One region of the Cytobacillus sp. FSL W8-0315 genome, then DNA from elsewhere that is predicted to be linked to it. Evidence: predicted binding sites of a transcription regulator. Region 1 holds the regulator's gene; the other holds the start of a gene.
The links. Region 1 encodes LexA, which represses DNA repair genes until DNA is damaged. Its sites were predicted from a motif close to CGAACATATGTTCG; they were not measured.
Positions count from the first base shown of each region.

Region 1 (4,138 bases):
AATGAATCTTGAAAGATGGATTATAATGGGGGTATTAATACTAAGTATCATGTGTCTCAAGCTGCTAGTACCGGGAGACAAGGTTAGAGAAGCGTGGGTTATCTTTTTATTTCTGCAGGTCATTACATGGCCAGCCGGTTTAATAGCAGTAGAAATGGGTTGGATTGAATATCCGATTCAATTGTACCCTAAGGCAAATTTATATAATAGGACTAGTTTTTCCTTTGAGTTCTTCCTATTCCCGGTAGTCGCCATTATTTTTAGTTTGTATTTTCCAAGGAACAAAAAAGGGTTTGGCTCACTATTGTATTATGTTTTCTTTGCTGGATTTTTTACCTTCTTAGATGCTGTATTAGAATCTAAAACCAAACTGGTTGAGTACCATGAATGGAAATGGTATTGGACACTAGTAACAGTAATGATTGCTCTATATATAAATGATAAATTTTATCGATGGTTTTCTAAAAGATTAATTTTGGTGGACTTAAAATGACCAGAGAAGTCCTGATTTTATTATGTTCGTGGATTTTATCATTGTACTTGTTATTAAGATATATCCCAACCGAAAGTAAAAGGTTAGCTTGGATAACCTTTATATTTGTTCAATCAATAGCATGGATACATGAATATATACAATTGGTATTTGGATTAGTTGAGTTTCCGTATAGAGAATTTAATAAAGCGACAAATATGAGCTTTTCATTGCATTATATTGTTTATCCCACAATTGCGGTGTTTTTTATACTTTTTTATCCAAAAGAAAAAGGGACAAGAAGAACATTTTTGTACTACTTACTATTTTCAATGGGGATAACAACTTACTCCTATCTTCTCGAAAAATTTAGTTCATTGTATCACTATATTCACTGGAACTGGTTCTTTGGATTAATTACCAACATGATTCTTCTTTATGTTGTAAAGATATATATATTTTGGTTTAAAAAAGGTCTGGTGTAACGAGTTGAAATATCTAGGTTCCCCCCGAGAAATATTAATAGTAAGGATTCTGTGTTAGACGACTAATTTAACCAAGGCAGGGGGCGTAAATTAAGAATAAGAATTAAGAGCTCAGGCGATAAAGGCGTGGCAACAAATCATTTACTTAAAATAAACGCCAGTACAGTGCCCCATATGAAAATCACTAAATAGAATAACCTTTGCAATAGACCGGCGTGCATAGGGATGAAAATTATTAACATATTGAGTGTGACTATGACTAGTAATGTAACTAAACAGTATTGAGTCCAGCGTTTTCCAATTTCTAAAGATTTTGCGTATAGCCAAAGACCGGGCAAAACAGTTATCATGTCAAGTTGAGCTGCTATTGAATGCCAAAATAGATTTATATCTGCTGGTATAAAGCCAGTCACAATATTCCCTAAAGCTAAGATAAGAATAAATATGGTTGCTAGCCGGTTTAGTCCTGTTTTCAAGGGTTTGTGAAAGATATAAAACACCAATGCTGCACTTATATAAAAAAATCCATTGGGCCTTTGCTTATTCCTTTTTTATCTTAGTTTCACTATACTTAATTGCCCATTGGTTCAGCAGAAGGAGCAGTTTTGAAAAAATAGTTAAAGAGGATTTCTAACGGCAAGGATTAGTATTTATGTTTCGTACGCAAGTACATCCCTTGGAGCAACGAACACTACATGAGCAATTACTTTAAAAATTCGAAAACACTCTGTTTGCATGAGCAGGGGGTTTTTACATAGCTAAAATACAAAAACCCCGTTTCTAAGTGAACGAGGTTTTAACTAATTTGTATTTCCCTGCATCTCTCTATTCTTTATGTCTGATCTTTAGGAAATCGAGACATGTCAGCAGTGCATCTCCTCCAAATCCTGCAATTACCGCAAGGAGCACTACCTTTAAGGCAGAGTCAGGATCTGAAGATACGACCAAAAAAACAGCCGCTAAAGCCCCCATGATTACTTCTTCAAAGACCCCCAGATAGATGAATTTTTTTGTCCTTCTGGGTTTGACCATTTTGCCTTCTTTCCGAATATGTCCAACGACACCGACCAGCCCACCAATCAACAAAGCGAAGGTAATGTTCAAAAACATTTTTTCTTCACACTCCTAAAGTCGAGATTTTGGACAAGCGACCTTAGGTTGATTCTCGGTGTATTACCATTATATAGAAAGTGGCTATAAAATAATATGCATAAAAATACCGAATTTTCTGAATAATAAAATAGTCATACATGACTGCAACTTAGTACCAACAGAAAAGGTATCAGTTACTTTCGTATGATTTCACTAATAGCATCAGGTAATAGGAACTGATAACCTTCTTAAAATTGGAAAAAATAAAAAGCAGGCAGTGGCTGCCTGCTTTTTATCATTCTATTAATGCATATGGCGGTATACACCTATAACTTTGCCAAGGATGGAAACATTTCGAAGGATGATAGGTTCCATTGTAGAGTTTTCCGGCTGAAGCCGGATATAGTCTTTTTCTTTAAAGAATCTTTTGACAGTTGCTTCATCTTCCTCTGTCATGGCAACCACGATATCTCCATTATTAGCAGTGCTCTGCTGTTTGACGATGACATAGTCGCCATCAAGGATTCCGGCTTCAATCATACTTTCCCCCATGATTTCAAGCATGAATACATGCTCATCAGCTGGTGCCATTCTTTCTGGAAGAGGGAAGTATTCTTCAACATTTTCAATGGCTGTTATCGGCTGCCCTGCAGTTACTTTACCGACGATCGGAACATTGACTGCACTGACCTTAGGGATGTGAGAAGACTCGTCCAGATCTAAAATTTCAATGGCGCGCGGTTTAGTAGGATCTCTGCGGATCAGCCCTTTGCTTTCAAGACGGGCGAGATGGCCGTGAACTGTTGAGCTTGAAGCCAGGCCGACTGCTTCCCCGATCTCCCTTACAGAAGGCGGATAGCCTCTCAATTTAACTTCCTCTTTAATAAACTCTAATATATCTTGCTGCCTTTTTGATAATTTCACCATCTTTACGCACCTCGTATGTTTTTGTTGTCTCAATTATAGCATCAATTACCATATGATACAAACATAAGTTCGAATTTTTATTGACACAAAACAAATGTTCGGTCTATAATAAAAACATCAAATGCGAACATACATTCTTTTAGAGGTGGTATATCATGCTGAAAAAATTGTGGAAATCATATTCTTATGCTATTATTCTCTTCGTTTTAAGCCTGACAGCATCGTTTATTATGCTCATTCAGATAGAGACACCTGATACGGAAAAGTTTGTGAAAGTCACTGTTGCAGAAGGTGACTCTTTATGGGAAATTGCTGAGAGTTTTTCGGCTGAACATTCGCTGTCTACAGATCAATTTATTAATTGGGTCGAACAAAATAATGAGATAGCGGCAGGCAGGATTTTTCCGGGCGATGAAATTGTTATTCCAGTAAAAGCACTGGATGACGAGCCTTATAAAGAGCTTGCCAGTTCAGACTTTTATGAATAAGGAGAAGTTATGAAAGCAATTATTTACTGCAGGGTTAGTACAACAAAGGATACTCAGGAAACGTCCCTTTCAAGACAGGAAGAAGAGCTGGTGAATCTGGCGAAAAAGCATGATTTTGAAGTAGTCAAGGTGATACGCGAACAGGCCAGTGGATATGACCTTGAAAGAGACGGTATATTGGAGCTTTTAGACTTAATTAAAGAAAAGGATATCAAGGTTGTCCTCATTCAGGATGAAACCAGGCTGGGGCGGGGTAATGCAAAGATAGCGATACTCCATTGCATCCTAAAGGAAGAAGTTCAGCTGTACAGCATTTCGAATAACGGCCAGCTCGAGCTTTCGGAATCAGATTCGATGGTGCTGAACATTGTTGGGATGGTAGAAGAATATCAGAGAAAGCTTCATAACATCAAAATTAGACGCGGCATGCAGCGGGCTGTTGATAAGGGATACCGCCCCGAGAAGAACTTAAGCAATCAGGGAACAAATGGCGGCAGGGAAAGAATAGAGGTGCCGATAGAGGAAATTGTCCGGCTAAGGAAAAACGAGTTAACATTTGCAGAGATTGCTGCAACACTCAGAGGCTTTGGCTATAATATCTCAAAAGCAACAGTCCACAGAAGGTATAAAGAGTATATGGAATCACTTGTTGAATAGAGCACTTTTCTTGTCAA
Region 1 is NZ_JBBOOC010000001.1:3,891,073-3,895,210, reverse strand. It holds gene MKY20_RS19875 (CBO0543 family protein) at 2-493, shown strand; gene MKY20_RS19870 (CBO0543 family protein) at 490-957, shown strand; gene MKY20_RS19865 (hypothetical protein) at 1,095-1,457, opposite strand; gene MKY20_RS19860 (DUF4257 domain-containing protein) at 1,783-2,067, opposite strand; gene lexA (transcriptional repressor LexA) at 2,353-2,976, opposite strand; gene yneA (cell division suppressor protein YneA) at 3,132-3,464, shown strand; gene MKY20_RS19845 (YneB family resolvase-like protein) at 3,474-4,121, shown strand.

Region 2 (4,138 bases), 1.2 Mb from region 1:
TCACGCATTTCTGCAGGCGCCTGCCGATGCCCTTTTTCTGAAAATCCTCATGGACCATCAATCCATCAATTTCAGCTGTGTATTCCTTGATAATTACATCTACTGATCCGGCAGCTTTCCCTTTATAATATGCAATGAACTGCTTAATCCTTTCATCGTTAAAATTCCTTAAATGCTGACCTTTCTTTTTCTCGGCATAATTAATCCCGTAAACCGAATCCTGCTCATGCTGAAATTCCAGATAATCATTCCATGTTTCATCCGTAACATTTTCGACAGTAATTTCATCCTTTTCCTGAACATCAGGAAAATCAGCTGGATGAATCGCAAATAATTCTAAATAACCAACCGTAAAATCAACATCCTTCTCAAAGCTGGCCAGAAGTTCTCCGGTAAGCTCCTCGTCATCAGGAAAATAAAATCTTACATGCTTTTGGCCATATTTTTGATGAAAAGTTCTTAAATATTGATGTGCCTCCTCAAACTCTTGAACAGAAGGCATTCTTTTAAAAGCAATAAAGTTGCTGTCATACTGAAGGAGCATGTCAGGGTTATGGTTGTGAATAAAAAGTTCATTTTCCAGTACTGTGTGTCCCGGTTTATGGATATTATTAAAAGTGATTTTTTCCATCGGCTTCTCCTAATATAGCAAACACTTTAGTTTTGCAAAAATTTATATTCTTTATCTGTAATAAGCAGATCATGGCAGCGTATTAATTATTCTTTAATTCAAAGGGTACTGCTGTTATCATAAGCACACAGGAAATTCCGGCCATGTTGAGAAATAACCTTGGAAACCTTCTTTTCATACTCTTCCACTTATCAAATTGGAGGAAACTACGGTCATTTTCCGCTTTTGGCACCTGCAGATATATAAGAGACTCCATTTTGAAGATAGCAGTCTCTTTCATCGAATGGATAAAGGATACGGCCGCCGTCTGACCTTTTAAGATCATCTATTATAGCAATTAACCATTCATTAAAATTACCTCTAATAAATCAGAGATGTTTGAATTATTCTCCGCCGTCATATCATGTATTTTGGGAAATCCTTTTTCTAATCTTTATCAAATATTTCATCAAGTTTGTCTGCATAAAAAGTAATTGCTTTTTTATATTGCAAAACTTCCGGGTCATCAGAAGTTTCGGCCACACACTTTAGGAGCATCTCCATTGCCTCGCTGTGCTGGCCTAAATTATGGAGCGTCATGGAATAAAACACCTGGATTGCACGATTAGCCGGAAACTGGGAGATTCCTTTCTCGAACACCATCTTTGATTTTTCATATTCCCCAAGAGTCCGGTATGTGCTCCCAAGACCCAAAATGGCACCTGGCAGATCAGATTCAGGCAGCCCAAGTTCGATCGCTTTTTCATAATGAGAAACAGCTTTCGATTCCTCCCCTAGAACGTCAAAACTCCAGGCACAATGATAATGAATCACTGGGTTTAGGGGAAACTCTTCAGCCAATTTCACAAGCAGAAGGCTGGAATCTTTGTATTTCCCGAGATTGCGAAGTACAATCGCTTTTTCTAAGTCCGTGCTCATATGTACCTCCGATCACCGCTTTCTTTCTATTATATCTAAAAATTGCAAATAATGGGTATGGTAAAGCTTTAACTTTTCTGCAAAAATTGAATTATGTCTCGCTGCACTATTCTTTCACTTCAACCGAAGCTATTTCATCAAACATGACCTTCTCAAGAAACCCATCTTCCAATTCCAGATAAATTTTTCTGCCGATGCCGTCCAGCCTGTTTACCCTCCCTGTATATTCGTGGAATAATCCCTCCCGCCAGACTTTTACTATTAGAAAGAAGGCATATTCCATTGCATAGTGAATTTTGTTTTCATAGTCCTCCAATTCATATTCATCTATAAGCGGCTTGTCCTGTGCCATTTGTTCAGTTTCCAATTTTCTTAGCATCGCCCGGTGTTCCGGCATGAAGTGGGCTGGCTGCCATTTTATTTTCCCTCTGTCTTTTAGCGGCATAGTAAATCCCTCCATTCTTATTATAGAACATTTGTTCTGTTTTTAAACCTGTAAAGCACAAAATCTCAAGCTGGTTCATTTGGATAATAAAAGTACGAGTGGTAAAATAATCTTTAACTCTCTGAAAAGATTGGTGAAACAATGAAGCAGTTTCCTATAAAACACCGGTGGCTCGGACGTTTGCTGGCATCCGATCCCGGGCTTATCCGATTTCAAAAAGCAGGACGGGCCACTTTAAGTTTAATGGCTTCAGTCTTTACGACTTTGTTCATCATGCAATTGGCTGGTGCTGATGCCGCTCTCACTCCGGCGATAGTGTCCGGAATGGCAGGCATGCTTGGCATCATGATTGTCATGGATGACTCCAAAAAAGGTAAAATGCTCACAACTGGCCTGCTTGGACTTTCAGCCATGGCAGGGGTATCGAGCGGTTCCCTATTGGCGGGAAGCACGGTCTTTATCGATATTGCAATGGTTCTGTTAATCTTCTTAAGCTTTTATTTGACCCGCTTTGGAGTGCGGTATTTTTCTCTATGCATGATTGCATTCATGACACTTTATTTCGCGTCTATTTTAAAACTATCAGGCAGTCAGCTTCCATCCTTCTACTTCGGCATTTGGATTGGGATCGCGTATGCTTTCCTGTTCAATTTCATCCTTTTTCAGGACACCGCGAAAAACCTGAAAAGAAGCATTCGCTCCTTTCATTTCCAAAGTAATTTTACGTTCAATCTCTTAATTGAGGGGATGCAAGCCAAGGAAATGACTCCTCAGCAGCGGGAGGAATTGGGGAGAAACGTGCTGAAGCTCAGGGATTATGCTGTCATGGTTTCGGAGTATATAAATGATGAAGATGTTCAAAAATTATGGCCTGGGCTGACCTCTACTCAGCTGAGGTTATATATATTTGATGCAGGTATGCTGATTGAAACACTGACAGACTCAATTAGAAGCTTAAAAAAAGCAAATGCCCTTGAAATTGATGAGCTGAGAAAACTCCTGGTTTGGGTAACCCGTTCTCTTCGCGATGCTGAAGTTCTTGCCCAACAATATGAAGAACAAAATCTGCGTGAAGCAGAGCTTGCTGTTCAGGCCCTCCGCCTGCTTATTATTGATTTGTTCAGCCGGGAAGACAAACCTGCAGGATGGCTGTTTCTGATCAGGCGGATCGAGTCCATTGCGAACCATGTCATCGAGGGCGGCATAACCATACAGCAGGCACTTCATAAAATGAAAGACAATGAGATTAAATTATCTGAAGAGGCAGCTGAAGGCGACACTGAAGATGAACCATCTGAAGAAGATAAGGGCATCAAACCTTCCACCAAAAAAGCTTTTCAGGCATTGACTGCTGCAATCATTTCCATCATTGCCGGCCAGATTCTTTCGCCTGACCAGCCTTATTGGGTTCTTTTAACAGCTTTTATTGTTTTGCTCGGTACCGAATCGATCGGGCGCATTTATACGAAAGGTTTTCAGCGGTCGGTTGGAACAATTATTGGAGCAGTAATTGGATTTACACTTGCAAGAGTGGTCAGCGGCCATTCCGTCCTGGAAATAACGCTGATTTTTGCAGCGGTTTTTTTCGCCTTTTATTTGTTTGAGGTCTCCTATACGTTAATGAGCATGTTTATAACGATGCTGGTTGCTTTTATATATGACCTTTTACTTGGAGGAATTACATTTTCCCTTATCAGTGCAAGGGTAATCGATACAATTGCCGGTGCCGGCATTGCATTCGGAGTTTCCTTATTTATTTTCCCAAAGAAAACGAAGGAAAAAGTGGCGGATACCTTAAATGACTACTTACAAGAACTGAAACCGTATGTCACTGAGTATGTGAGAAGCTTCCGGGAAGATGTGAACGTTAAGGAGCTTTCAGGCAAAGGCTTCTTATTGGATCAAAAACTTAAAACCATAAACGTTGAAGCACAATCTCTGATAAAAAAACCCGGATCCCCGCGCCATGCTGACGTTAACAGATGGATTACACTATTTTCAGCCATCAACTATTATGCAAGACACCTTGTGGCTTCCTCCTACCGAAAAGGATTCGACTATCCCGATGAGCTGGTCGATGTTTTCATAAGGATTGAAGAAAAGCTTGAATTAAATATTGAGACATTAATGGATTTGATTAAAGA
Region 2 is NZ_JBBOOC010000001.1:2,649,701-2,653,838, reverse strand. It holds gene MKY20_RS13680 (GNAT family N-acetyltransferase) at 1-631, opposite strand, end outside; gene MKY20_RS13675 (tetratricopeptide repeat protein) at 1,058-1,549, opposite strand; gene MKY20_RS13670 (YolD-like family protein) at 1,656-1,994, opposite strand; gene MKY20_RS13665 (FUSC family protein) at 2,136-4,138, shown strand, end outside.
Region 2: a site for LexA is predicted at 2,019-2,032, ahead of MKY20_RS13670 (YolD-like family protein). Genes of this name have one in related genera too.